3 regions of the Staphylococcus sp. Ze2 genome follow, and region 2 is predicted to be linked to each of the others. Evidence: predicted binding sites of a transcription regulator. Region 2 holds the regulator's gene; each other region holds the start of a gene.

Region 1 (10,559 bases), 1.0 Mb from region 2:
CCAGACGAATGGTTTGAAGCAACAAAATCATGTATTAGACAAATATTAAGTAACGATTCGTTGAATGATATCTTTATTCGTGGCTTATCATTATCTGGTCAAATGCATAGTTTAGTGGCATTAGATAGCGATAATAAGCCGATTCGAAATGCGATTTTATGGAATGATACTCGATCTACACGTCAATGTGCAACAATAGAACAGCACTTTGGTAATTATGTGTTATCAAATCCAGTGTTAGAAGGTTTTACACTAACGAAATTACTGTGGATAAAAGATAATGAACCTAACAATTGGAACAAAATAGCAACATTCTTATTACCAAAAGATTATGTGCAGTTTAGGCTAACTGGCAAAATAAATATGGAATATTCAGATGCTTCAAGCACACTATTACTAGATCCAAAACAAAAAAATTGGTCGAAGACAATTGGTTCAAAATTTGGTATCGGTGATATTTATCCAACACTCGTATCATCTGGAGATTTTATTGGATATTTAGAAAGTAGCTTAGCTAAATCATTAGGATTAAAAGAGTATGTAGCGGTTTTTGCGGGTGGTGGTGATAATGCATGTGGCGCACTTGGTGCGGGTGTTATCAAATCCAATGATACATTATGTAGTATTGGTACGTCTGGCACGTTATTAACTTGTGAAGCAGATGAAGGGAAGGCGTATCACCATAATTTACACTATTTCAATCATGTTGTAGAGAATAAATCATATGTAATGGGTGTGACGCTTGCTGCTGGAGATAGTTTGAATTGGTTAAAAAATCATGTGTTCCCTAATTTAACTTTCAATCAAATTTTAAGCTTAGCAAGTGAATCTACAATTGGCAGTGAAGGTTTGTTATTTGCACCATATCTCTCAGGTGAGCGTACACCACATGGCGATTCGCAAATTAGAGGTAGCTTTATTGGGTTAAGTACGTTACATACAAATGCAGATATAGCCAGATCAGTAATTGAAGGTATTACATACTCATTGTATGAAACATTGGTACATCTACGTGAAAAGGGGAAGGACATAACGCATATTACATCAATCGGTGGTGGTGCGAAAAATGATTTTTGGTTACAATTACAAGCTGATATTTTTAATACGAAAGTCAGTAAATTAAAATATGAAGAAGGGCCTTGCATGGGGGCTGCGATGCTAGCTATTATAGGATTGAATTGGTATAAAAGCGTAGAAAAGATAGTTGATCAATTTATTATCTATGATAGAACCTTTTATCCAAATAAAGCCCATCATGAACGCTATGTTAAATATTTTGAAGTATATCAAGAAGTCTATCGTCAGACCCGACCTATAACAGCACGTTTGTTAGAGTTGTCTTTATAAGTAAGACAATACATACTTATGCTAGCTGATATTAGGTACATGTGGTACGAATGTCAAAGTGAGACTTGAAATGTGAATCATTATAAGTTAGATTGTAAGTAATCGCTAAAACGTGTGAAATGAATATTTAATTTGAAAATTTAATAGATAGAAACCACTGGAAGTGCCTTTGATAAAGGCTGAGACCGAAGTAATAACTGAGGGATTCCTAGAACCTGATCCAGTTCGCACTGGCGTAGGAAAGTGGCGTTTTCTATGATAGAAGTAATCATATAACGTTATTTTTCCACCAGGAAAAATAACGTTTTTTTATTTGGAGTGATTATATTGTTTGTTGCTATTACACCATATCAAGATTTATCTGAATCACATATTAAGCATTACTGTGAAATCGAAGGAGTTATAGATTATTTATTAATTAGAACTCCAATGACTACTGAAGAAGTAATTCAGTGGGTTCATGAAATAATAAAAAATGGATTTTCTAAGGATAAGATTATTATTCATAGCGATATCAACGTAATCATACAATGTGACTTGTCGGCAATTCATTTTAGAGAAAATGACCCTCATATTGAGGAGGTACAAGCTAATTATCCCGATATACAAGTGAGTATGTCTACGCATCATAAAGATGGTGTTGCTAATGCTAAGTATTTAGGGATAGACTTTGTGTTGTTTGGACACGTATTTGAGACACCTTCTAAACCTCAGCAGACACCTAGAGCAAAGTCGGAGGTTGAAGGAGCGTTACAAATTGATATTCCGATTATTGCAATTGGAGGTATTAATCAACATACTATGCCCTCCTTACCTAGTGGATTTTCAGGAATAGCCGGTATTTCTATTTTTAATCAATATTCGAAACAAAAACTCATGAATATGAAGGAAGTGTGGGATGGACATGTATGATGTCATTATTATTGGATCAGGAGTCATGGGCATGTCAATCGCACGTGGGTTAAGTCAGTCTTTTGCGAATATAGCTGTGATAGATAGAGATGAAGCAGGTAAGCATGCATCTTATAAAGCGGGTGGAATGTTAGGCGCACAAAATGAATTCACCGAAAACAGTGCTCTGTTTAGTTTAGCAACAACTTCTCAAAAGATGTTTGAACCTCTGAGAGATAGTTTGTTGGAAGAGGTTGGCGTGGATATTGAGTATTTAAATAGTGGGTTAATAAAATTGGCTGCTAATCATTATGAGAATAAAAAGATTGAACAGCAATATCAATTTTTAAGACAACATTTTACATCTGTAGAACGTCTTAGCTCGACTGATGTTCAGCACATGTCCAAAGGAGCGATTACTTCAAAGCATACAAAGGGTCTTTATATGCCTGAAGATCATCAAATCAATGCAAATCACTACACCAAAGCGTTATTGAAATCACTATCACATCGACATATAGATAGGATATACCAAACAACTGTAACCCATGTTGAAGCTATAAAAGGCGGCTACCGTGTGGATACACAAAGTGAAACTTATTATACTGAAAAGTTAATTGTCACGGGTGGCGCTTGGACAAGCAGACTTTTACAACAATATTTACCTTGTGAAGCGGTTAGTGGTGTAAAAGGAGAAGTACTATTAGTAGAACAACCTAATTTAAATTTGGATGTGACCATGTTCCTGACAAATGGTTGTTACGTCGTTCCTAAATTAAAGAATAGATACTTAATCGGTGCAACAAGTTACTTTGATGACTACTCAGTTGGGGTGTCTAATTCAGGAAAATCATGGCTTAAGTCACAAGCTTTGCGTTATATACCTGATTTAAAAAATTGGAAAATTATAAACCAATGGTCAGGCATACGCCCTTATTGTCAAAATGAACATCCTATTATGGATGAAGTGAATAAAGACTTATTTGTCATTGCTGGCCATTATCGCAATGGAATTTTACTTTCACCTTTAATCGGTGAGCTGATAAGTCAGTGGATTATCAATGGGCATAGGCCAAAACAATTATATGATTTTAGATTAGCAGAGGTGAAATAAATGAAATGTAAGATTAATGGTGACGTATTTAACTTTGAACAGCCAATTAATATACAAGAAGTAATTCAATCATTAGGATTGGATGAAACACGCATTATTGTAGAGCACAATGAAACATTAATTAAGAGAGAACAATTTACATCTCGAATAGTCAATGATGAAGATAACTTAGAATTATTAGAATTTGTAGGAGGCGGTTAATATGTTTAAAATAGGCAACTTTACATTAAATTCAAGATTATTATTAGGTACAGGAAAATTTGAAAACGAAAAGGTACAAACTCAGGCTATTGAAGCATCAGAAACAGAAGTATTAACTTTTGCAGTGAGACGTATGAATTTATATGACAAAGATTTACCTAATCCATTAGCAAAAGTTGATCTATCGAAATTCATCACGTTTCCAAACACTGCAGGGGCTAAGACAGCTAAAGAAGCAGTCCGTATAGCAGAAATTGCTGATCACGCAGGCGTTTGTGACATGATTAAGGTAGAAGTTATTGGTGATGACGAAACGTTACTGCCAGACCCATTAGAAACATATGAAGCATGCAAAGTATTGTTGGAAAAAGGTTATACAGTCTGTCCATATATATCCAATGATGTTGTGTTAGCGAAACGCTTAGAAGAATTAGGTGTTCATGCAATTATGCCGCTTGCCTCTCCTATTGGCACGGGAAGAGGAATCAATAACCCATTAAATTTGCGCTATATTATTGAACGCGTTAATGTACCAGTAATCGTAGACGCAGGTATTGGTTCGCCTAAGGATGCTTGTCATGCGATGGAATTAGGTGCTGATGGTATTTTACTTAATACGGCAATATCAAGTGCAGCGGATCCTGTGAAAATGGCAGAAGCAATGAATAAAGGGATTAGTGCTGGAAGATTGAGTTATGAAGCAGGAAGAATACCTGTGAAGTATACAGCACAAGCATCGAGCCCAACTGAAGGTATTGGGTTCTTATGATAGAACGCTATAATCGACAAGTAAGATATCATCAGTTTGGTGAGCATGGTCAAAGCCAACTTCAAAAAACTCACGTCATGATTATGGGTGCCGGTGCACTTGGTAGTCACAGCGCAGAAATGTTAGTAAGGATGGGAGTAGGCTCACTTACTATAATCGATATGGATATTGTTGAATTATCTAATTTACATAGACAGGCGTTATATGATGAGTTAGATGCAGAAAAAATGCTGCCTAAAGTTGAAGCTTTAAAACATAAGTTGAATCAAATCAATAGTAACGTAGAAGTAACAGCAATTAATCGTGAAATAACCAATTTAAACATTGAAAATTTATTAACAACATATCATCCGCATATTGTTATAGATGGTATGGACCATTTTAAAATAAGGTATTTAATAAATGAATCTTGTAACAAGCAAAACATACCTTGGATTTACGGTGCTGCAGTTGGTAGTAAAGGTACTGTTTATGGTATCGATGATCAAGGACCATGTTTGAAATGTCTTCTTGAAACAATGCCCAGTACTGGTGAAAGTTGTGCAATAAATGGTGTGCTGCCACCAGTGATTTATCAAGTAGCTAGTATGCAAGTTTCCGAGCTAATGAGGTGGGTCTCTGGCGAAGCATTTTCAAAAAAACTTATAACTATAGATTGCTTTAATATGCAGTATAAATCTATGGATATTAGTGCTTTAAAACAAAGTGATTGTAATGTTTGTGAGAAACATGAATATGCATTATTAAACGATAAATATGACGCCAAGATAGAGAAACAATGCGGAGACATGTTCTTGTTACGCTTTAATGCCGACATTTTTAACCATACTGATTATTTACCTGTAACTGTAAAAAAATCTAATGATTTTGTGAAACTATTGGCGTATGGATCTCATGAAATCACCTTGTTCAAAGATGGGAGAATGAATATCTATGGTGTTGAAAATGAGGCAGAAGCTAAGAACATTTATAGAGTAATTGCAAAGAGTTTGAGTTGAATATAAAGTGATTTAAAACACTGACTAGGCAATAGGATGATTAACTATTGTGTAGCAGTGTTTTCTACATTTTTAGGTTATTAATATAGATATTTTGAAAACGCAATTAAAGTTCACGAAAACTTCGAAATGTTTTTACGAATTTGTGAACGGCTAGGTCATTCATTGAAACACTATATATTGTGTTGTAAATTGTAATAAGACACAATATATAGGAATGAGGGGATAAAATGAATAAACTCGAACAAGATTTAAAGAATTTAATAACTAAAGATCCTACAGTGATAAATGAAAATGCCAACAAGGATAGTGCCACATTTTCGACAATGAGAGATTTAACAGCCGGTGTAGTATCTAAATCATATGCGCTAAATTATTTATTACCAGAGCATGTTGCAACAGCTCATAAAGAAGGAGACATACATTTTCATGATTTAGATTACCATCCTTTTCAGCCGCTTACTAATTGTTGCTTAATAGATGCAGAAAGTATGCTCAAGCATGGTTTTCAAATTGGCAATGCAACTGTGACCTCACCTAAATCAATTCAAACAGCTTCTGCCCAACTCGTGCAAATCATTGCCAATGTTTCTAGTAGCCAATATGGAGGATGTACAATTGATCGGGTTGATGAATTACTAAGCCATTATGTTCAATATAATGAAGCTAAGCATCGAGGATTGGCTAAAAAATTTGTGCAACCACAAGACATAGAAACGTACGTTGATTATCGAGTTTCACAAGATATTGAAGATGCTATAGAAAGTTTAGAGTATGAAATAAACACGTTATATACGTCTAATGGTCAAACACCTTTTGTAACGTTAGGATTTGGGTTAGGAACAGATACATATAGTCGTAAAATACAACAAGCAATTCTTAATACTAGAATCAAAGGTTTAGGTAAAGATCGTATTACCGCCATTTTCCCAAAACTCGTCTTTTCAATTAAAAAAGGTGTGAATTTTAGTTCGAAAGATCCAAATTATGATATAAAACAGTTGGCATTAGAATGTTCTACTAAAAGAATGTATCCCGATATTTTGAATTATGATAAAACGGTCGAAATATTAGGTGATTTTAAAGCACCGATGGGGTGTCGCTCATTTTTACCATCTTGGAGAAACGAAGATGGGGAATTTGAGAATAATGGAAGATGTAATCTAGGTGTTGTGACATTGAATGTACCTAGAATAGCAATTGAATCTAATGGTGACATTGAAATGTTTTGGAAGATATTCCATGAACGAATGTCAGTAATGCATGATGCTCTAGTATACCGAATTCAACGTATTGCCGAAGTGACACCTGATAATGCGCCTATTTTATATAAAAATGGTGCATTTAAACATCGTTTAACTGATGAAGAAGATATAATGACGTTGTTAAGAGGAAAACGAGCTACCTTATCAATGGGATATATCGGTTTGTATGAAGCGGCTACAGTATTTTATGGACCTAATTGGGAAACACAGTCTATAGCTAAAAAATTTACATTAGATATATTAAAAGCAATGAAAGTTTACCAATTGAAATGGACTGAACAATATGATGTTTGGTTCAGCGTTTATAGCACACCAAGTGAGTCACTAACTGATCGTTTTTGTAGACTTGATATAGAGAAATATGGTGAAATACCGAACGTTACAGATAAAGGATATTATCAGAACTCATTCCACTATGACGTGAGAAAAGATATTACACCATTTGAGAAAATTGATTTTGAAAAGGATTATCCTTTTTATGCAAGTGGCGGTTATATCCATTACTGTGAATATCCAAAATTAAATCATAATTTAAAAGCATTAGAAGCAGTATGGGATTATTCATATGATAAAGTAAGTTATTTAGGTACGAATATTCCGATTGATCATTGTAGAAAATGTGACTTTAGAGGTGATTTTAAGACGACAGCAACAGGCTATAAATGTCCTGAATGTGGCAATGATGACCCTACTACGGTTGATGTAGTAAAACGTACATGCGGGTATCTTGGTAATCCGGTTCAACGCCCTACAATTGAAGGAAGACATAAAGAAATGTGTGCACGAGTGAAACATTTGAAAGACCAAACAACATGACAATATTAGATATTAAAAAAGGACAAGGTTATATTGCCAAAATCGAGTCACAAAGTTTTGTTGATGGAGAAGGTGTCAGGTGTAGTTTATATGTTTCAGGATGTCCATTTGCCTGTGAAAATTGTTATAACAAAGTGGCACAAAATTTTAGATATGGTGAAAGGTTTAACGATTTAATCTTGGAAGAAATATTAGAAAACTGTGAACCAGGTTATATTTCTGGATTAAGCATCCTAGGTGGAGAACCATTTTGTAATTTAGATATTACATTAAAATGCGCTCAAGCATTTAGGGAGAAATTTGGTCATTCAAAGACATTGTGGGTTTGGACAGGTTTTTTATTTGAATATTTAATGGAAGACAAAGGGGAAAGAAATGAGTTGCTTAAACACATAGATGTACTTATAGATGGTCCTTTTATTAACCATTTATACCAACCTAATCTACCATATAAAGGTTCTTTGAATCAGAGAGTAATTGACGTAAAAGCATCTTTATCACAAACGCGAGTACAAGAACTACAACTAACATAATTTAATATAAAAACAAGGTTGAGATAAATAATCTCATAACTACGACTATCAACTTAACAAAACAGTTCGTTATTTTTATTATGCATATATTGCTACATTAAAGTAGATTTAGGGCGAAAATATATTGGACTTTTCACTTATAGGGATGGGACAACACAATCATTTTGAACAAGGTGATTTCTGTCTCATCCTTATTTTTTATAATTTTTAGTGAAGCCGTTACATGGTGAAAATTTGTTTTAAGTATCAGATATTCGGTAAGTGCATATATATCACAAGCGAATTACTATTAATATAAAGCATAATTAATTAAAATAAATATTGATAAAAGATACAAAATAATTAATTTTTTGACATAGAGAAGGTTGAGAGGAGCAAATTAATCATGTGTACTGGTTTTTCATATTTATCGAAAAGTAACCAAGTGATATTAGGGCGTACAATGGATTTTGTGTATCAATTAAAAGGAAATCCAGCAGTACAACCACGTCATTTCTATTGGGAATCCCGCATAACATATAAAGGTAAAACAAAGTATGGTTTTGTTGGATCAGGGAGTGATATGGAAGGATTCTTATTTGCAGACGGTGTAAATGAACATGGCCTAGGTGCTTCAATACAGTATTTTAGAGGATATGCAACATATGCCACAGATGTTCGAGAAGGATATATGAACATTGCTCAAAGTGAAGTGATTACATGGGTATTGGGTTACAATCAAAATATTGAAGATTTAATAAAAAATGCTAAATCTGTAAATGTTGTCTCACACACACTCAATGATATAGCTGAAGTTCCTCCGTTACATTATCATATTACGGATGATTCAGGTAGAACGATTGAACTAACTTTTGAAGATGGTAGTATGATCATAAATGAAAATCCAGTAGGAGTCTTAACTAACAATCCAGATTTGAATTGGCATTATGAAAATTTGAGGAATTATATAAATATTACGCCGCAACGTCCTCAAGCAAGCCAATTAATGAATACTATTTTCCCCACATTAGGAAATGAAGGTGGAACATACGGATTACCTGGTGGGTATACTTCAGCTGAACGTTTCGTGCGTATGGCTTACTTAAAAAATAACTTAGAAGAAACAACTAATGCAGAAGAAGACATACTCAATGCATTTAAACTTCTAGAAAATGTAAGCATACCCAAAGGTGCAGTTCGAGACGAAGAAGCGGCACTTCATTATACTTTGTATCAAACGGTCTTAAATTTAACTACACGAATCATGTACATTAAATGGTATGACTCCAATCAGATTACAGAATTACAACTTACAGAAGATTTATTAAATAAAAAAGAATTAACGATATTTGAACCGGTCTCAGGATTAGTAACAAAACAGTTAAATTAACAAATACAATATAAGAGTAAGCGCCTTTCTATTGAATAGGAAGGTGTTTTTTTGGTTTCATCTCAAAATTTTACTGTAAAGAACCATTTTTTTACTCAATATATAAAGTCACTACTACTCTTACTACAACAAAATATAATTGTATATGGTATTTATATTATCAAGAAGGAGAAGTAGACAGCTATGAGAGTACTCGCAGAATATATTGCTAGAAGAAATAACAAGTATTCTATTCGGAAATTTACTATTGGAACAGCATCAGTGTTATTAGGATCAATTCTTTTTATCAATCAAGACAGTGAAGCGGAAGCACATATGATAGAGAGTAAAGAAAAGGTTGAAATACAAAATAACGCCGAGGATCAAGTTATTTCAGAAGTAAAACAATCTGGTTCAGGGGAAGTTGCTAACAAGAATTCTGGAGAAGGACAAAATGACGGAGACGTATCAAATATTGCGAATCAAAAATTAACGGAAAGTGAAGAGATAAACAAAGAAGCACAAAAGCGCGAACACATTTCTGTTAATAATGAAAGAGAAGCAAAAGAAAGCCAAAAGCAAAGTGCAATTTCAGATAAAGTAGATGAAGAATCAAACTATAATATTGAAAAAGAGCAAATAAAGAAGCAAGAAAATAATATAAGTAAAGAAAACAAAGCAACCATATCATCGCAGGAAAAACCTTCTGACAAAAGCACCGACAATACTAATTCAAAGACTGAAGAAAATGATCAATATACAGTAGAGCAAAAAAATGAAAATACTGATCAAATGAAAAATAATAGTGTTATAGTAAACAACGATATTGATAATAATGAACTAAATAACATCTCTGCAAATGTACAAAAAATAGAAAGTAACAGTGATATCAATCAAGCCAATAGCTTAAATTTAGCAAATTTAAATAATGAAATAAAAAAATTAAACCAAAATAAGCCTAAATCAAGAGTGGCAAGGAGTTTAAATATTTCTCGTTACAATGGCCGCTTTATAGATAGACATTTTGGGTGGAGATTAAGTTATGATACTGTACAATCAGGCGATTACATTACAACAGCTTTAAGAGAAGTAGAAAGAAATAGAAATGAATTAACTGAAGAAGAAAGAAAGCTATTTTTAAGAAATATTATAAGACAAACATCATTAAAAAATAATAAGAGTGCTTACAATGATATTTTCAATGGAGATTATGGAGTAGCTGGAAATAGGAAGATTAACGCTTTTCAAGCAGACAGAATAAATCAATTATTATATAA
Region 2 (10,559 bases):
TAATTTAGAACTACCACTAGCGCGGATATTAAGTGAAATGGAAGAAACAGGGATTTATACGGTTGCTAATGATTTAGAAGAAATGGAAAAAGAAATTCAAACTAAATTAGATGTATTGATTGACAATATTTATCAAGCTGCAGGAGAATCTTTCAATATTAATTCTCCAAAGCAATTAGGTGTCGTGTTGTTTGAAACATTAAAATTACCGGTAATCAAGAAAACAAAAACAGGATATTCTACTGCAGTAGATGTACTTGAACAATTACAAGGACAACATCCAATTATTGAATATATACTAGAGTATAGACAACTTGCAAAGTTACAATCTACTTATGTTGAAGGTTTACAAAAGGTAATAAGTGCTGATAACCGTATCCATACAAGGTTTAATCAAACATTAGCGCAAACGGGTAGATTATCGTCTATCGATCCAAATTTACAAAACATCCCTGTTCGTTTAGAAGAAGGAAGAAAAATAAGAAAGGCATTTAAATCTAGTGATGAGAACAGTGTTATATTTTCTGCAGATTACTCTCAAATAGAACTCCGAGTGTTAGCTCATATCACACAAGATGAAAGTATGAAACAAGCATTTATAAATGACGATGATATTCATACGGCGACAGCGATGAAAGTATTTGGTGTAGAACCTGATGAAGTAGACGGTATGATGCGTAGACAAGCTAAAGCAGTTAATTTTGGTATTGTTTATGGTATTAGTGATTATGGTTTGAGCCAAAGTTTAGGAATCACACGGAAACAAGCTAAACAATTTATTGATGACTATTTAGATAGTTTTCCTGGCGTAAAACAATATATGGAGGATATCGTCAAAGACTGTAAAGCACAAGGCTATGTAGAAACCTTGTTACATCGTCGTAGATATATTCCAGATATAACAAGTAGAAATTTCAATTTGCGTGGATTTGCTGAGAGAACTGCAATGAATACGCCCATTCAAGGTAGTGCTGCTGATATAATTAAATTAGCTATGGTTAACTTTGACAAAGAAATTAAGAATACAGATTTTCACGCAAAATTATTATTGCAAGTACACGATGAATTGATTTTTGAATTACCGAAAGATGAAGTGGAAGCATTCAGTGAATTTATAGAAGATATCATGGATAACGCCCTTGAACTAGATGTTCCATTAAAAGTAGAATCTAATTATGGCGCTACATGGTATGACGCAAAATAGAAAGAAGGTACTTAAATGCCTGAACTCCCAGAAGTAGAACATGTAAAAAGAGGTATACAACCGTTTGCTACCGGCCAAAAAATTGAATCTGTTATCTTTTCCGAGAAAGTTAAAGAAGGTAAGGCAAGCCAACGTGAAACCATAATTAAAGGTATGGCATTAGATACATTCCAAAAATTCACGGAACAATATGTGATTAAAGAGATTGAACGCCGTAGTAAATATATTGTGTTTTACCTTGAAAAAGGTAAAGAGGAGAGAATACTTATCAGTCATTTAGGTATGGCTGGTGGATTCTTTGTAGTTGATAAAATAGAAGATATTAGTGTGCCGAATTATAGAAAGCATTGGCATGTTATATTTAAATTAGATAATGATAAATTGCTAGTTTATTCAGATATTAGACGATTTGGAGAAATTAGGAATGTACCTGATTTTCAGGCGTATCCTTCATTTTTAGAAATTGCGCCAGAACCTTTTGAGAAAGATGCAAAGAGTCATTATTTAGCTTGGTTTGATAAAAAGATGTATCAAAATAAGCCTATTAAACAAATGATTTTAGATCATAGAGTGATTTCAGGATGCGGTAACATTTATGCGTGTGAAGCACTATTTAGAGCAGGTATACATCCAGCTCGATTATCTAAATCTTTAAATAGTCAAGAGCGCGACATATTGTTTTATTATGTTCGAGATGTGTTAGAATCGGGTATAAAATATGGTGGAACGAGCATCTCCGACTACCGTCATGCAGATGGTAGTACCGGAACGATGCAACTACATCTTAATGTTTATAAACAAAAGGTTTGTAAGGTTTGTGGAAGTGACATAGAAACTCAAGTAATTGCAACTAGAAACAGTCATTACTGCCCTACTTGCCAAAAATAAAGGAAGAGTGAGAATATGCCAAAAGTTATAGGACTAACTGGTGGTATCGCATCAGGTAAATCAACCGTATCAGAGCTTTTAACAGCGCACGGATTTAAAGTTGTAGATGCAGATATTGCATCTCGACAAGCTGTAGAAAAAGGGACTGAAGGACTAGCACGCGTCAAAGAGGTGTTTGGCGATGAAGCAATAGATGAAGACGGGAATATGAATAGATCGTATGTTGGTGAAGTTATTTTTAATCAACCAGAAAAAAGATTGATTTTAAATGAAATCGTTCATCCAATTGTTCGTGATATAATGGAAAAAGAAAAGGAAGAATATCTCGAGCAAGGTTATAATGTGATTATGGATATTCCGTTGCTATTTGAAAATGATTTACAAGAAACAGTAGACGAAGTGTGGTTAGTGTACACCTCTGAAAGTATCCAAATAGATCGATTGATGGAACGTAATGACTTATCGATGGAAGAAGCGAAAGCACGTGTATATAGTCAAATATCAATTGATAAAAAACGTAGAATGGCAGATCATGTCATAGATAACAGAGATACCAAATTAGAACTTAAACAAAACTTAGAAAATTTGTTGTTTGAAGAAGGTTACATTGAGAGCGACACTGAAGAAGCGCAATAATAGAATTGTAAAAAGCCATCTAGTTTTCTTTATGAAAATTGGATGGCTTTTTTATAAAAAAACATAAATTATATAACAATATATAATGCGAAGAATTTCTTGTTACATCTGGGATTTTAAAGAAGGAAATTAAAATTAAATTGTATGTATTTGTATTACTAAAGGTATAGATTAGTTAAATTAGAAAAGTTTTACATTTGTTTAAGAAAACGCTTTCTTAAAAACGAATTTATGTTATACTATTTCCATAAAGTATAACACTAAGACGAGGGGTGCTTCGAATGACGACAAATATTGCAATTAATGGAATGGGTAGAATAGGCAGAATGGTATTGAGAATTGCGCTCAATAATAAAGATTTGAATGTAGTAGCGATAAATGCGAGCTACCCACCTGAAACAATTGCTCACCTAATTAACTATGACACAACACATGGTGCTTTTGACTTAAAAGTAGAGCCGACGGAAGCAGGTATTAAAGTAAATGACCATGTAATTCAATTGGTATCTGATAGAAACCCGGAAAATTTACCCTGGGAAGCGTTGGACGTTGATATAGCAATAGAGGCAACAGGTAAATTTAATCACGGAGATAAAGCAATCGCGCATATTCATGCAGGTGCTAAAAAAGTATTGTTAACAGGACCGTCTAAAGGTGGCGATGTGCAAATGATCGTCAAGGGTGTGAATAATGATCAATTAGACATAGAGCAATACGATATCTTTAGTAACGCTTCATGCACAACTAATTGCATTGGACCAGTCGCTAAAGTCTTAAATGAAGAATTTGGTATTCAAAATGGATTAATGACTACTGTTCATGCTATTACTAATGATCAGAATAACATCGACAACCCTCATAAAGATTTAAGACGTGCACGCTCTTGTAATGAAAGCATTATCCCAACTTCTACAGGTGCTGCAAAAGCGTTAAAAGAAGTCTTGCCTGAATTAGAAGGTAAATTACATGGTATGGCTCTAAGAGTACCAACGAAAAATGTATCTTTAGTAGACTTAGTTGTAGATTTAGATACAGATGTAACGGCGGAACAAGTTAATCAAGCGTTTAAAGACAATGATTTAGAAGGTGTTATATCTACTGAAGATGCACCATTAGTATCAATGGATTTCAATACTAATCCACATTCAGCTATCATCGATACACAAAGTACAATGGTTATGGGTGATAATAAAGTGAAAGTAATTGCTTGGTACGATAATGAATGGGGTTATTCGAATAGAGTAGTGGATGTTGCTGTTCAAATTGGTCAATTACTTAAAAGTGATGTTGCAGCAGTAACGTACTAAAAATAAATTTATACAAACAATAAAAATATGATTATACAAATTTAAGAACTCCTTCTAAGCCAGGGTGTATTCAATTACACTGTCTTAGAAGGAGTTTTATTAATCTTAATAATATAATGATGAAGTGATAGGTATATAAAACATTTGGCGTAATGAGAGCGGGCATTTTATAATAGTAATCGTCATCAGATAAAAAGTATAGGGAGTTTTTTGAAATAATTTAGTATTAATTCCTGTATGCTAAAATGTGTAATAGCGATTCTTTTGTGACATGTATATTTATAGTATAATAAAAGATAATCATAAATGAGAGGGTGAAAATTCGATGAAATGCCCGAAATGTAATTCGACTCATTCTCGTGTTGTAGACTCTAGACATGCAGATGAAGTTAATGCGATTCGTCGTAGAAGAGAATGTGAAAATTGTGAAACAAGATTCACGACCTTTGAACATATAGAGAAAAGACCACTTATCGTGGTGAAAAAAGATGGAACACGAGAGCAATTTTCGCGTGAGAAGATATTAAATGGTTTAGTGCGTTCTTGTGAAAAGAGACCGGTTCGCTACCAACAATTAGAAGATATTACTAATAATGTAGAATGGAAGTTACGTGATGAGGGACACGCAGAAATTTCTTCTAGGGAAATAGGAGAGCACGTGATGAATTTACTCATGCATGTAGATCAAGTGTCTTATGTGCGATTTGCATCTGTTTATAAAGAATTTAAAGATGTAGACCAATTATTGCAATCAATGCAAGGTATATTAATTGATAATAAACGGAGTGAATCGTAAATGGGGTTACAATCATATGATTATGGATTACGACCACATGATAATTTTACTGTCGTGCGTGAATTCTATTTGAATAATAACCATTTAGAAATCTTAAACAGGTTGTTCACACCGATGATAGGCCCTAATGCGACAGGGTTATATCATTATTTAAATCAATTTGTAGACCACGAAGTAGATGCAGTGTTGACGCACTATATTGTTATGAGTGAGTTGAAAATCAATCTGCTAGAATTCAGAAAAGAAATGGATTTATTAGAAGGTATTGGATTGGTAAAATCCTATGTAAATCATAATGAGCAGCATTCTTCATTTGTTTATGTGCTTAAACAACCACCTACTGCGAAACAGTTTTTTAGTGATCCTATGTTATCAGTTTATCTATATAGCGAGGTGAGTAAACAACGTTACCAACAATTAAAACGTCACTTTGAAACCAAAACTTCTGTAGATTTAAGTAATTATCAGGATGTAACGCGCACATTTACTGATGTTTTCAAAATACCTAATAAAGCATTAGCGCAAGATACAGCATATATTCAAGATGAAAAGTCGTATGAAGGTTTAGACCTTACTCGTGTTCACTTTGACTTTGAAACATTATATGATTTGTTACAAAATCATTTTATTAGTTCAAAAATAATAACCAGTGATGCTAAGGCTTTAATAACACAAATCGCAACATTATATGGTTTGACGCCTGAATCGATGAAACGTATTATTTTAAAGTCGATAACTAGTGCACAAGAATTATCTTTTGAAGAATTAAGAAAACACGCACGTACGTATTATTTAATGGAACACGAACAACAATTACCAAATTTACAAGTTAAATCAGAAAAGGATAATGTTAATTCACAGGTGAATACTTCTGAGGAAACGGCAAGCCAATCTGATAATTGGTTAGTGCAATTGGAACAAACAAGCCCAATTGATATGTTAGCATCGTGGTCAGAGTCAGAACCTACTACTCAGCAAAAATTCATGATTGAAGAATTGATTGAACGTGAAAACCTATCTTTTGGTGTTATAAATATTTTGTTACAATTTGTCATGTTGAAAGAAGATATGAAATTACCTAAAACTTATATATTTGAAATAGCGTCAAATTGGAAGAAAAAAGGTATTAAAACTGCTGAACAGGCGTATGAATATGCGATGAAAGTTAACCAGCCTAAAAAAGAAACTTATCCGAACAAAACTCGATATAAACAAAAACAATTAGCTTCTAGAGAGATGACACCGAAATGGTTAGAAGAGCGAGATAAGAAATCGGAAAAAGATAACCAACAGCATAACCATGAAGAAGATGAGAAATTAAAAAATGACAGAGAGCAATTTTTAAATCAATTAAAAACTAGATGGAAGGAGGGCGAATAAATGAAATCTTTTAATAATATCATGGGAGAGTCAGATGATTTATCAAAACGCATAGAAAAAATAAAAAAAGATGTAATTAGTGATTCTGATGTTCAACGATTTTTAAATGAACATCAATCAGAATTGACAAATGCCATGATAGACGAAGACTTAAATATTTTACAAGAATACAAAGACCAAGTAAAACACTATGATGGACATACTTATAAAGAATGTCCCAACTTTGTAAAAGGCCATGTTCCAGAATTATATGTTGAAAGTAACCACATTAAAATTCGTTATTTACCATGTCCATGTAAGATAAAGTATGATGAAGAAAAGTTTAACTCGCATCTAATTACTTCACATCATATGCAACGTGATACTTTAGACGCTAAACTTGAAGATATATACATGGATAGAAGAGATAGATTAGATGTTGCAATGGCAGCGAATAAAATTTGCGATAAAATCACGAAGCACGATCCTCAAGTTAAAGGATTATATTTGCACGGACCATTTGGGACAGGAAAGTCATTTATTTTAGGTGCGATTGCGAATCAGTTGAAAACTGAAAAGATTCCTTCTACTATCGTCTATTTACCTGAATTTATCCGTTCACTTAAAGGCGGTTTTAAAGATGGAAGTTTTGAAACAAAATTATCCAGAGTACGAGAAGCGAATATTTTGATGTTAGATGACATCGGCGCTGAAGAAATTACACCATGGGCTAGAGATGAAGTAATTGGCCCATTATTACATTACAGAATGGTGCAGGAATTACCTACATTTTTCAGTTCTAACCTAAGCTTTGAAGAATTAGAGTTCCATCTTTCTGTAACTCGTGATGGTACAGAGAAGACTAAAGCGGCTCGAATCATGGAACGTATCAAAACTTTGGCGACACCTTATTATTTAGAAGGAAAAAATTATAGGAACGATTGAAATCTAAAATAAATGTTGTATAATATAATTAAATCTAAATCAAACGAAATTAAACGAAGATACGATTGATATTTCACTACTTCACAGAGAGCCATTGAATGTTGAGATATGGTAAGTATATTTATTGATTACTCCTTCGTCAGTGATGTTGTAATGAACATCCGGCTCAAGACCGTTATCTTACGTAGAGAGAAGCTATTTTGTAATTATGCAGAAAAGCTTTAATTTAGGGTGGTACCACGAAGACCTCGTCCCTTTTTAGGGATGGGGTCTTTTTATTTTCTCTGCGGTTATTGATAAATTGTATTTCGCTTTGATTTAAGTGCTTGAATAAATAGGAGGAATGTTAAATGGACCAAATTAATATAAAATTTCCAGATGGTAATGCAAAAGTGTTTGATAAAGGCATAACAACAGAAGATATAGCACAATCAATAAGTCCAGGATTAAGAAAAAAAGCCGTAGCTGGAAAGTTGAATGGCCAATTAATTGATTTAACTAGACCAATTGAAGAAGATGGCGATATAGAAATCGTTACACCTGGTACAGATGAAGCTTTGGAAGTGTTACGACATTCAACAGCTCATCTTATGGCGCAAGCGTTAAAACGTTTATATGGAAATGTGAACTTTGGTGTTGGCCCTGTAATTGAGGGCGGTTTTTATTATGACTTTGATATGGAAGAGAGTCTTTCTTCGGATGATTTTGAGAAAATTGAAAAGACAATGAAACAGATTGTTAATGAGAATTATCCAATAGAACGTAAGGTTGTTTCTCGTAATGAAGCTAAAGCGTTTTTCTCAGAAGATCCTTATAAATTAGAACTTATAAATGCAATCCCTGAAAATGAAAATGTCACATTATACACTCAAGGTGAGTTTACAGATTTATGCCGTGGCGTGCATGTACCTTCAACTTCGAAAATCAAAGAATTTAAATTGTTATCAACAGCTGGAGCTTATTGGCGTGGTGATAGTAACAATAAAATGCTACAACGTATTTATGGTACAGCGTTTTTCGATAAAAAGGATTTGAAAGCACACTTACAAATGCTAGAAGAAAGAAAAGAACGTGATCATCGTAAAATTGGTAAGGAATTAGAGCTATTCTCAAACAATCCATTAGTAGGCGCTGGTCTACCACTTTGGTTACCAAATGGTGCAACAATTCGTCGAGAGGTTGAACGTTACATTGTAGACAAAGAAGTGAGCATGGGTTATGACCATGTTTACACACCAGTTATGGCTAATGTTGATTTATATAAAACATCTGGTCACTGGGATCATTATCAAGAGGATATGTTCCCGACAATGAAACTGGATGAGCATGAAGAAATGGTGCTTAGACCAATGAATTGTCCACATCACATGATGATTTATGCTAATAAACCACATTCATATCGTGAACTACCAATCAGAATTGCTGAATTAGGCACAATGCATCGTTATGAGGCAAGCGGAGCTGTGTCAGGATTGCAACGTGTACGTGGTATGACTTTAAATGATGCGCATATCTTTGTTCGTCCAGATCAAATTAAGGAAGAATTCAAGCGTGTTGTTAATCTTATTATTGATGTATATAAAGACTTTAACTTTGAAAACTATAGCTTCAGACTAAGTTATAGAGATCCAGAAGACAAAGAGAAATACTTCGATGACGATGAAATGTGGAATAGAGCAGAGAGCATGTTGAAGGAAGCTGTTGATGAGTTAGGCTTAGATTATGAAGAAGCTATTGGTGAAGCGGCATTCTATGGTCCAAAATTAGATGTACAAGTACAAACTGCAATGGGTAAAGAAGAAACTTTATCTACAGCACAACTTGATTTCTTATTACCGCAAAAATTTGATTTAACATATATTGGTAATGATGGAGAACAACATAGACCAGTTGTCATTCATCGTGGTGTTGTTTCAACAATGGAACGTTTTGTTGCGTTCTTAACTGAAGAAACAAAAGGAGCTTTTCCAACTTGGTTAGCACCTAAACAAGTAGAAATCATTCCTGTGAATGTTGATTTGCACTATGATTATGCGAGACTGATTCAAGATGAGCTTAAGTCACAAGGTGTTCGAGTTGAAATTGATGACAGAAACGAAAAAATGGGCTATAAAATTAGAGAAGCACAAATGCAAAAAATCCCATACCAACTTGTCGTAGGTGATAAAGAGGTAGAAAATAGTGAAGTGAATGTGAGAAAATATGGTTCACAAGATCAAGAAACTCTAGAGAAAGACGAGTTTATTTGGAACTTAGTCGATGAGATTAGATTGAAAAAACAAAGATAGTCTTGAAAGTAATGTAGAAATCATGTATATTACAGGTTAGTGAGTTAAATATAAAATTAAATTTGAGTTAGAGGTTGCATTTTTAAAGAGTAAGTATTCAGAAGCCGTATGGGGCGTATGTTGAATGCATGAAAGGTAAAAATGCCGAAACTGGTATTGACCATTGACACAATATCAGTTGGGACAGTTTTCGAAAGAGACTGGACTGTCACATATGTGATGTGCTACCTATATAAATGCTATTATTAAAATGGTTGCATATCTAATAGGTATGCAACCATTTTGTTTTGGTTAAATGATTAAAATTAATACTTTTACGGGATAGAGTAAAAATTATAATAAATGTAGTTGTACAAATATTTAACGCTGCATTTAGGTTTTTTATACTATAAATTGTATTCTTTAATCATATAGTAAGTTAGCCTCTAAGTTTAAAGAAAGGACGCTTCTATGGCAAAACAAGAAAATCAAAGCAATGGGGTTCAAAGAGGATTAAAAGATCGCCATATTTCCATGATTGCGATTGGTGGATGTATTGGAACAGGACTATTTATGACTTCGGGGGGAGCGATTCACGACGCCGGAGCCTTAGGTGCATTATTAGCTTATGCAATTATCGGGGCAATGGTCTTCTTCCTTATGACGTCATTAGGAGAGATGGCGACATATTTACCAGTATCGGGATCATTTAGTACTTATGCTACACGTTTTGTTGATCCATCACTAGGATTTGCATTAGGTTGGAATTATTGGTTCAACTGGGTTATTACAGTTGCAGCGGATGTTACGATTGCAGCGCAAGTTATACAATATTGGACACCTTTAGCAGGCATGCCAGCTTGGGCTTGGAGTTGTCTATTCTTATTAATTATTTTTGGTCTTAATGCCTTATCTGTTCGCGTATACGGTGAAAGTGAATACTGGTTCGCATTAATTAAAGTAGTTACAGTGATTATATTTATCGGAATTGGACTACTAACAATCTTAGGTATTATGGGTGGAGAGTTTGTTGGTTTTGATACCTTTACTAAAGGTGGCGGACCAATACTTGGTGACGGACTAGGCGGTAGTTTATTAACTATCTTAGGCGTATTCTTAGTCGCTGGATTCTCATTCCAAGGAACTGAATTAATAGG
Region 3 (10,559 bases), 930 kb from region 2:
CTCGGGCTTCTAATCATGTATAGTATAGACGAAAGGAGCGTAGTTAAACCATAAATATAAAGTTATTTCTCCTAAACATCTGTTCAATAAATTTAATTAATAAACACCTTTCATTGCGCGTTTAACTTTTGGTGAAATGAGTAATAATAATACACCAATGACTACTGCAAGAAGACCTGAATACATAAAGTAATCACTTTGATCCATCTTAGTATAGACAACAACGAGTTGTGCGTTCAGTCCTTGTGCAGTTGCGTTACTAAGCATCCATAAGCTCATCATACGTGCTGTGAATGTAATTGGTGCTAATTTTGTAGTTGTTGATAAACCAACAGGTGAGATACAAAGTTCACCAATTGTTATCAATAAGAAACTTAGTACAAGCCATAATGGGTTAATTAACTCATTACCAGTAGCTAACGGAATAATCATTACTAAATATGATAGACCGGCAATAATTGCACCAAATGCAAATTTATATACAGTAGGCGGGTTGTGTTTGCCTAATTTCATCCACAACGTTGCAAATACCGGTGCTAGAATAACAATGAATATTGGATTTAATGATTGTGCCCAAGCTGCTGGAATTGTAAAGTCGAATAATCCATTGGTAAGGACTGACATTTCTAATTGTGTTTTTTTATCTGCAAATGTTGCTAAAATTGTTGATCCTTGTTCTTGAATCATCCAAAAAGCTACAGATGTTATGTACAGTGGTACGTAACTATATACACGCGAACGCTCATCTTTAGTTACATCTTTACTTACAATCATGTTAATAAAGATGTAAATAGGTAATACGATACCTAAAATAGTAATTAAGAAACTGAAGTTTTCAAGCGTCAGTGCATTGAATAAATGTAAAACTAATAAATAAACTAAGAATAATAAGATGAAACCACCAGATATAAAACCGAATTTCTTAATTTCTGGTCTTGTTAATGGATTTGGGACGTTACGTCCAGCAAAACCTAAGTTTTTCTTACGTTTAATCGCATAGACAACTAAACCACAGAACATACCGATTGCAGCAGCTAAGAAACCTGCGTGGAAACTAATTCTAGTTTGTAAGAAACCAGTTAATAACGGTGCAAGTAAACTACCTAAGTTAATTCCCATATAAAATAATGTGAATGCAGAGTCTCGGCGCACATCATTACGGTCATATAATTCACCAACTGTAGTTGAGATGTTTGGTTTTAACAAACCCGTACCTGCAATGATGACAGCTAATGCAACCATGACTAATGTTAAATTATTTGGTAATGATAGCAATAAATGACCAATCATGATGAGGATACCACCATAGAAGACGGCATTTTGAGTACCAGTAATCCTATCAGCAATCCAACCGCCAATCACGCCCGACATGTAGATTAAGGTACCGTATATTGCAACGATTTGCATCGCGACGGCTTGGCTTAATCCGAAACCACCTTCAGCTACGCTATAGTATAGATAAAAAATCAAAATGGCTTTCATACCATAGTAACTGAATCTCTCCCAAAATTCAGTGAAGAAAAGTGTGCTTAGTCCTTTTGGATGTCCGAAGAAACCTTTATTTGGAATACTTTTCATTATTTCTTCGTGTGTGTAATCAATCTTTTTCATAAATTCCCTCCCCTTAAACGGTTGGATTTATTTTATACCGTTTTCAAAAAAATAACAAGCGTATATATGAAAAGTACAAAATTTAATGAATAATCAGTTAATTAATGATAAAAAAGTATAAAAAATAAACTATCAAAGATGTAAATTAGGCAATCTTCTTTGATAGTTTATGGAAATAGGATACTAACGGTTATCTATTTTTTCAGGATATAAATCGTGATTCATTAAACGATGTTCTGCCATTTTTTCATATTTAGAATCTGGGCGACCATAATTTGTATAAGGATCGATTGAAATACCGCCACGAGGCGTGAATTTGCCCCAAACTTCAATATAGTGAGGGTCCATCAATTCGATTAAATCATTCATAATGATATTCATACAATCTTCATGGAAATCACCATGATTTCTAAAACTAAATAAGTATAGTTTTAATGATTTTGACTCAACCATTTTTACATTTGGTATATAAGAAATATAAATTGTCGCAAAATCAGGTTGACCTGTAATTGGACAAAGTGATGTGAATTCTGGACAGTTGAATTTTACAAAGTAGTCACGTCCTGGGTGTTTGTTGTCAAAGGATTCTAAGACAGCTGGGTCATAATCAAATTCATATTTATTATTTTGATTGCCAAGTAGAGTAATATCTTGTAAATCTTCTGTGTTACGTCCTTCGCTCATAATTAAAAAACTCCTTTAAATTTATGGTTTTTGTTCTGCTTTTTGAACAGTAGTAGGTTGTCTTCTAGCCTTTTCAAACATATAGTAACTAGATGCAATGATAATCATATAGCCAAGCACTGCATAAAAGTCGGGCGATTCCCCAAATAAGATAAAGCCAAATAACGCGGTAAAGATAATAGATGCGTAAGTAAAGATGGAAATATCTTTAGCAGGTGCGTAGCTATAAGCAAGCGTAATACCAATTTGACCTGCGGCAGCTGATAAACCAGCACCGATTAAATACCATACCTGAGTCATTGTCATTGGCTCAAATGTAAATATAGTAAATGGTATTAGAACTATAATGGAAAAGAATGAAAAGTAAAACACAATTGTATAGGGTGCTTCGCGTGTACTAAGTGCTCTGACACAAGTATAAGCACTTGCTGCAAATATGCCAGATAATAAACCGGCTATAGCTGGAAACATAGATGAAGAAAACTCTGGTTTCACTACAAATAACATTCCTGCTATCGCTACAATCATAGCTATAAATTGATAATTACGAACCTTTTCATTTAAAAATATTAAACTAAGTAAGATAGTCCAAAATGGGTTTAACTTCATTAAAGTATCAGCATCACTTAGAATCATATGATCTATTGCATAAATATTTAGCAAAACACCAATCAAACCTAATGTTGAACGTGAAATCAACAGGGGCTGACTGCTGAGTTTACCAAATAGAGGTTGTTTATATTTGAAAATAAAATACATTGGTATAAACATTGCTACTAAATTTCGAGCAAGTGACTTTTGGAATACTGGTAAGTCACCAGCTAGTCTGAAGAAAACAGACATAAAGCTAAAACCAACTGCTGAAATAAGTATGGCAATGATACCCTTAACTTTAGGATTCACATGTATCGCCTCAATTGTTAGTTTTTAACGTATTTATATTAGCATATTTTTCTAGAATATGTATATATCCTTGAAAGTATGAAGTAACTATATTATGATTATAAAAAAAGAGAACAAACGTTCTTGTTTTTATACTGTAACCTATAACTTATCTAAATGAAATTTATAGCTTGTGTAATTTATGTTGTAAACAACAGGATGGGCGTTAATGCCTAAACCACGGTAAATCAAGCGTTACATGCTTTTCAAAAAAAGCAAATGAAAAAACCTTAAATTTAGAAAAAAATTTTTTTGTAATCAAAAACATCAGTTTAAAGTTGAATTGGTGCCATTTATCTCTGATTTTCAAGATTTTGTCAAAAACAAAGGTCTTTAAATAAGGTTCTGAATTATGTATAATGAAACACATAATATAGTATTGATAGTCGGGACGAAACACAATATATTGTGTTTTATACACGTTGTCACTTTATTTATAATAAACCAAATTTTAAGTAAAATAACACTATTGAGAGCGTTTAATAATGACAAATCAAGCATAAATACTTAATTAATGATTTTTTACATACCAATATATAGATAACAAGTTTACTATATATAGTGGTTTACTCCAAAAGTTAATACGAGTATTTATTTATTAAGTGAGAATTGTAATAGTTCAATTTTTTTACTTGTGATTTTTCATTAATAAAATATGAGTTAAATATAAGAAAGAAGGTGGTCCAATGAAGGTTGTCTATTTTTCATTTTCCGGCAATGTGCGCAGATTTATCAAAAAAACTGAGCTTACGAATGTGATGGAAATTACACAAAGTAATTGTTCTGAGAAAATCGAAGAACCATTCATATTGGTCACTGGAACGATAGGATTTGGCGAAGTACCACAACCAGTTCAGTCATTTTTAGATGTAAATAAAAATTTATTAAAAGGCGTTGCAGCAAGCGGAAATCGCAATTGGGGTCAAAACTTTGCGAAAGCTGGACGGTCTATCTCAGAAAAATATCAAGTTCCTTTATTAATGAAATTTGAAGTACAAGGAACACAAAATGATATTAGCGAATTTAAAGATAAGGTGGGGCATTTCAATGAAGATTATGGACGAGAAGAAATACAATCATATTGAGTTAAATAACGAGGTTACTAAACGTAAAGATAATGGCTTTTTCAATTTAGAAAAGGATCAAGAAGCATTGGCAGTTTATTTAGAGGAAATAGAAGATAAGACGATATACTTTGATACTGAAATCGAACGCCTTCGCTATCTCGTTGATAATGATTTCTATTTTGACTTATTTGCAAAATACTCAGAAGAAGATTTAGTAGAAATAACAGATTACGCTAAAAGCATTCCATTTGAATTTGCGAGTTACATGTCTGCAAGTAAGTTTTTCAAAGATTATGCTTTAAAAACAAATGATAAAAGTCAGTATTTAGAAGACTATAAGCAACACGTAGCAATCGTTGCATTATATCTAGCAAATGGACATAAAGCGACAGCTAAACAATTTATTTCAGCAATGGTTGAACAACGTTACCAACCAGCAACACCTACATTCTTAAATGCCGGTCGTGCTCGTCGTGGTGAGCTCGTATCTTGTTTCTTGCTTGAAACAGATGACAGTTTGAATTCAATTAATTTCATTGATTCAACAGCTAAGCAATTAAGTAAAATTGGTGGCGGTGTTGCTATTAATTTATCTAAATTACGCGCGCGTGGTGAAGCGATTAAAGGTATAAAAGGCGTTGCCAAAGGTGTACTTCCAGTTGCAAAATCACTTGAAGGCGGCTTTAGCTATGCAGATCAACTTGGACAACGTCCTGGTGCGGGCGCGGTTTATTTAAATATTTTCCACTACGATGTTGAAGAGTTTTTAGATACGAAAAAAGTAAACGCTGATGAAGATTTACGTTTGTCTACAATTTCAACAGGGTTAATTGTGCCATCTAAGTTCTTCGATCTTGCAAAAGAAGGCAAAGATTTCCATATGTTTGCACCGCATACAGTTTATAAAGAATACGGTGTTACTTTAGATGATATTAACTTAGATGAATATTACGATGAACTTGTTGCTAACCCGAATGTTGATAAAAAGAAAAAAGATGCACGTGAAATGTTAAATATGATTGCACAAACACAATTACAATCAGGTTACCCATATTTAATGTTTAAAGATAATGCAAACAAAGTGCATGCTAACTCTGATATCGGACAAATTAAAATGAGCAACTTATGTACTGAAATCTTCCAATTACAAGAGACTTCTATTATCAATGATTATGGCACTGAAGATGAAATTAAACGTGACATCTCATGTAATCTAGGTTCATTAAATATTGTTAATGTAATGGAATCAGGTAAATTCAAAGACTCAGTACACACAGGTATGGACGCTTTAACGGTTGTTAGTGATGAAGCGGATATTCAAAATGCACCTGGCGTTAGAAAAGCTAATAGAGAGTTACATTCAGTAGGATTAGGTGTAATGAATCTACATGGCTACTTAGCTAAAAATAAAATTGGTTATGAATCTGAAGAAGCGAAAGATTTCGCTAATATTTTCTTCATGATGATGAACTATTATTCTATTGAACGTTCAATGGAAATTGCTAAAGAAAGACAAGAAGTATACAAAGACTTCGAAAAATCTGATTACGCAAACGGCAAGTACTTCGAATTCTATACAACTCAAAATTTTGAAGCAAAATATGAAAAAGTTCGTAAATTATTTGAAGGTTTTGAAGTTCCAACAGCTGAAGATTGGAAAGCTTTACAAAAAGAAGTAGAAGCACATGGTTTATTCCATGCATATCGTTTAGCTATTGCACCAACGCAAAGTATTTCATATGTACAAAATGCAACTAGTTCAGTTATGCCAATCGTTGACCAAATTGAGCGCCGTACTTACGGTAATGCAGAAACATTCTATCCAATGCCATTCTTATCACCAGAGACAATGTGGTACTATAAATCTGCATTTAATACAGATCAAATGAAATTAATAGATTTAATCTCAACTATTCAAACTCACGTGGATCAAGGTATTTCTACAATTTTATATGTAAATTCCGAAATTTCTACACGTGAATTATCTAGACTTTATGTATATGCACATCATAAAGGATTAAAATCTTTATACTACACTAGAAATAAATTATTGAGTGTTGAAGAATGTACAAGTTGTTCAATATAAATAAGCAATAAGAGTCGAGTTAAGTGATTATATAAAAGCAGTCTAATCTAAGAATCAGATTAGGCTGTAAATCACTGCTTTAATTAAATTTTTACTAGATAGGGGACATTATCTAAATGAAAGCAGTCAATTGGAATACACAAGAAGACATGACCAATATGTTTTGGCGACAAAACATTTCTCAAATGTGGGTAGAAACAGAATTTAAGGTATCTAAAGATATTGCAAGCTGGAAAACATTATCTGAACCCGAAAAAGAAACATTCAAAAAAGCTTTAGCAGGATTAACAGGTTTAGATACTCATCAAGCAGACGATGGTATGCCACTGATCATGTTACACACGACAGATTTGCGTAAGAAAGCCGTTTATTCATTTATGGCTATGATGGAACAAATCCACGCTAAAAGTTATTCGCATATTTTTACAACATTACTACCTTCTAGTGAAACAAACTATTTATTAGACAAATGGGTTATTGAAGAACCACATTTGAAATATAAATCAGATAAAATAGTTAATAATTATCATAAATTATGGGGCAAAGAAGCTTCGTTTTTTGATCAATATATGGCGCGCGTATCAAGCGTATTCTTAGAAACATTTTTATTCTATTCTGGTTTCTATTACCCATTATATCTTGCAGGACAAGGTAGAATGACTACATCTGGAGAAATCATCCGTAAGATATTATTAGATGAATCTATTCATGGTGTGTTTACTGGTATGGATGCACAAAGTTTACGTAATGAACTTTCAGAAAGTGAGAAACAACAAGCAGATCAAGAAATGTATAAATTATTAGAAGATTTATATAGAAATGAAGTTGCTTATACACATTCACTTTATGATGATATTGGTTTATCTGAAGATGTACTTAATTATGTTAGGTATAATGGTAACAAAGCGTTGTCTAATTTAGGATTCGATCCATATTTCGAAGAACGTGAATTTAATCCAATTATAGAAAATGCTTTAGACACTACTACTAAAAACCATGACTTCTTCTCTGTAAAAGGTGATGGTTATACATTAGCTTTAAACGTTGAAGCGTTAAAAGACGAAGACTTTATTTTCGAAGATTAAACCAAATTTATAAATATAAGATTAGTTTTAGTGTATTAATGTTAATTATATAATCAATAAGCCTTCTAAAAGTTAAACTTTTAGAAGGCTTATTTTTATATGATATTAGTAGTTAGAGACAAATATTTCAGGAAGAAATCAATGAAAAAGATACATTAATATTTCAGCAAGAAATAATTGATAGATAGTAAACTGAATATTTTTTGTATATAGTATACAATTAAATACTTTTATTTAAATCACTGATTGCTATTGAATTTACGTTTAAAAATGGTAAAATTTTATTATAACCACTGATAATGATTATCATAACCAATGGTTAACATCATGAATAATTCGCAATTATGAAAGGATTAGAGGTATATCATTATGAAATTTTTTTTAAATGGTATTGTTTTAGCTATCATTTTATCATTACTTACTATCCTTTCTCTTTTTATAGGTGTGAGTAAGGTTTCAATTACTGACATTTTCACACTTTCTAAAGAGCAAATGAATATTATAGTCTCAAGTAGAATTCCAAGGACTGTTAGTATATTAATATCAGGTAGTACGCTAGCACTCGCTGGCTTGATCATGCAACAAATGATGCAAAATAAATTTGTGAGTCCAACTACAGCTGGGACTATGGAATGGGCAAAACTAGGCATCTTAATATCAATGATATTTTTCCCTCAAGAAAATATCATGATTAAATTAGTTTTTGCAGTAGTTTTGAGTATTGCAGGTACTTTTTTATTTGTAAAATTAGTTCAATATATTCGTTTTACCGATGTTATTTTTATTCCGCTGTTAGGAATCATGCTCGGTGGTATTGTTTCGAGTTTTTCAACTTTTATAGCACTTAGAACGAATACAGTTCAAAGTATCGGTAACTGGTTAAATGGTAATTTTGCCATTATTACGAGTGGAAGGTATGAAATTTTATACTTAAGTATACCGTTACTAATATTTACATATATTTTTGCGAATCATTTTACAATCGCAGGAATGGGAAAAGATTTCAGTAATAATTTAGGTGTTAACTACGAAAGAATTATTAACATTGGCTTATTTATCACAGCCACGATTACAGCTTTAGTAGTTGTTACCGTAGGAACATTACCTTTTTTAGGGCTTATTGTCCCAAATATTGTATCGATTTTTAGAGGAGATCATTTGAAAAATGCTTTACCGCATACAGCAATGTTAGGTGCAATTTTTGTTATGTTTTCAGACATTATCGGCAGACTGATTGTTTATCCATATGAGATTAATATCGGCTTAACAATTGGTGTCTTTGGCACTATTATTTTCTTAATCTTGCTAATGAAAGGAAGACATAACTATGCAAATTAGCGCTAAAACAAAAATGTACATATTAATTTCTTGTACGGTCATAGTAGCAGCGGTTTACCTTCTAGTAGGTATTGATTTTGAAATATTCCGATATCAATTTACTAGTCGTTTGAGAAAGCTCATACTTATGGTTTTAGTAGGTGGTGCAATAGCAGCATCTGTAGTTATTTTCCAAGCGATTACGACCAATAGATTACTAACGCCTTCTATAATGGGATTAGATGCGATTTATATGTTTGTAAAAGTACTAATTATATTCGTATTCGGTGTACAATCAGTATTTGTTACAGATTTATATTTAAGCTTTTTAATTTCTATAATAGTTATGATTGGATTTTCGTTACTACTATTCCAAGGTATTTTTAGTATTGGTGATGTATCAGTGTATTTTATATTACTGGTTGGTATCATTTTAGGAACTTTCTTTAGAAGTATTACAGGCTTTTTAGAACTAATTATAAATCCAGAAGATTTTTTAGCGGTCCAAAGCGCAATGTTTGCAAATTTTGATGCTTCCAATAGTAAGCTCGTAACCTTATGTGGCATTATACTTATTGTTCTTATCCTGATCACTGTATACGCAATACCATATTTAGACGTGCTGTTATTAGGTCGAGACCAAGCGATTAACTTAGGGATATCATATAAAACTTTAACGCGATTATTATTAATTTTAGTGTCTGTGTTGGTATCAATTTCAACAGCTTTAGTTGGACCTATCACATTCTTAAGTTTACTAACAGTCAATTTAGCACATGAATTAATGAAAACATATAAACATAAGTATATTTTGCCAGCAACGATTTGTATTAGTTGGTTAAGTTTAATTCTAGCCCAAGCAGTCGTTGAAAATTTCTTTGAAGCAACTACGCAAGTTAGCATTATCATTGATTTAGTTGGTGGAAGTTACTTCATTTATCTGTTAATAAAAAGGAGACATGCGCATTGATCAAAGTTCAAGGTCTTAATAAGACGATACAAGATAAAGCAATTTTGCAAAATATAAACGTTGAAATCAACAAAGGAAAATTGACAACTATGATAGGTCCAAATGGTGCAGGGAAGAGTACACTTTTGTCAGCTATAACAAGGTTGATTGACTTTGAATCAGGTACGATTGAAATTGAAGGAAAGTTAATTAGGGATTACAAAAGTAATGAGTTAGCTAAAAAATTAGCAATTTTAAAACAATCCAACCATACAGAATTAAATATTACTGTTGAAGAACTTGTGAAATTTGGACGTTTTCCACATTCAAAAGGTCGATTAAAACAAGAAGATAGAGATCAAGTTGAATACGCATTAGACTTATTACAATTAAATGAAATAAGAGATCGTTATTTAAAAACACTTTCTGGAGGGCAACGCCAACGAGCTTATGTAGCTATGACGATTGCTCAAGACACTGAATACATATTATTAGATGAGCCATTGAATAATCTTGATATGAAACATTCAGTTCAGATTATGCAAACACTACGTAGGCTCGCGCAAGATTTGAATAAAACGATAGTCGTTGTGATTCATGATATTAACTTTGCGTCTTGCTATTCTGATGACATCATCGCATTAAAAGACGGTCAACTTGTAAAAGCCAGTACAAAAAATGATGTTATACAAACAGATGTATTAAAAACGCTATACGATATGGATGTTAGGATTGAAGAAATTCGTGGGCAACGTATATGTGTTTATTACGATGAGTTAACAGCGCATCAAGATTTAGCATTGGCACATTCAATGTAA

What was found. The regulator NrdR, encoded in region 2, represses ribonucleotide reductase genes. The targets are predictions, from matches to a motif close to AACACNATATATNGTGTT.
Region 1: the regulator NrdR is predicted to act here: its motif matches at 5,490-5,507, upstream of nrdD (anaerobic ribonucleoside-triphosphate reductase).
Region 3: the regulator NrdR is predicted to act here: its motif matches at 3,633-3,650, upstream of nrdI (class Ib ribonucleoside-diphosphate reductase assembly flavoprotein NrdI).

The regions. Positions count from the first base shown of each region.
Region 1 is NZ_CP183486.1:477,665-488,223, forward strand. Features, by position in the region: gene xylB (xylulokinase) at 1-1,347, shown strand, start outside; TPP riboswitch at 1,497-1,606, shown strand; gene ACM591_RS02000 (thiamine phosphate synthase) at 1,666-2,259, shown strand; gene ACM591_RS02005 (NAD(P)/FAD-dependent oxidoreductase) at 2,246-3,352, shown strand; gene thiS (sulfur carrier protein ThiS) at 3,353-3,553, shown strand; gene ACM591_RS02015 (thiazole synthase) at 3,555-4,322, shown strand; gene ACM591_RS02020 (ThiF family adenylyltransferase) at 4,322-5,320, shown strand; gene nrdD (anaerobic ribonucleoside-triphosphate reductase) at 5,551-7,401, shown strand; gene nrdG (anaerobic ribonucleoside-triphosphate reductase activating protein) at 7,398-7,934, shown strand; gene ACM591_RS02035 (choloylglycine hydrolase family protein) at 8,320-9,303, shown strand; gene ACM591_RS02040 (GA-like domain-containing protein) at 9,487-10,559, shown strand, end outside.
Region 2 is NZ_CP183486.1:1,512,464-1,523,022, forward strand. Features, by position in the region: gene polA (DNA polymerase I) at 1-1,204, shown strand, start outside; gene mutM (bifunctional DNA-formamidopyrimidine glycosylase/DNA-(apurinic or apyrimidinic site) lyase) at 1,220-2,092, shown strand; gene coaE (dephospho-CoA kinase) at 2,108-2,728, shown strand; gene gap (type I glyceraldehyde-3-phosphate dehydrogenase) at 3,010-4,035, shown strand; gene nrdR (transcriptional regulator NrdR) at 4,361-4,831, shown strand; gene ACM591_RS07005 (replication initiation and membrane attachment family protein) at 4,832-6,211, shown strand; gene dnaI (primosomal protein DnaI) at 6,212-7,135, shown strand; gene thrS (threonine--tRNA ligase) at 7,486-9,423, shown strand; lysine riboswitch at 9,484-9,658, shown strand; gene ACM591_RS07020 (amino acid permease) at 9,874-10,559, shown strand, end outside.
Region 3 is NZ_CP183486.1:2,444,923-2,455,481, reverse strand. Features, by position in the region: gene ACM591_RS11595 (peptide MFS transporter) at 97-1,611, opposite strand; gene queF (preQ(1) synthase) at 1,795-2,295, opposite strand; gene ACM591_RS11585 (DMT family transporter) at 2,317-3,198, opposite strand; gene nrdI (class Ib ribonucleoside-diphosphate reductase assembly flavoprotein NrdI) at 3,924-4,322, shown strand; gene nrdE (class 1b ribonucleoside-diphosphate reductase subunit alpha) at 4,285-6,390, shown strand; gene nrdF (class 1b ribonucleoside-diphosphate reductase subunit beta) at 6,507-7,475, shown strand; gene ACM591_RS11565 (ABC transporter permease) at 7,845-8,813, shown strand; gene ACM591_RS11560 (iron chelate uptake ABC transporter family permease subunit) at 8,803-9,762, shown strand; gene ACM591_RS11555 (ABC transporter ATP-binding protein) at 9,759-10,559, shown strand.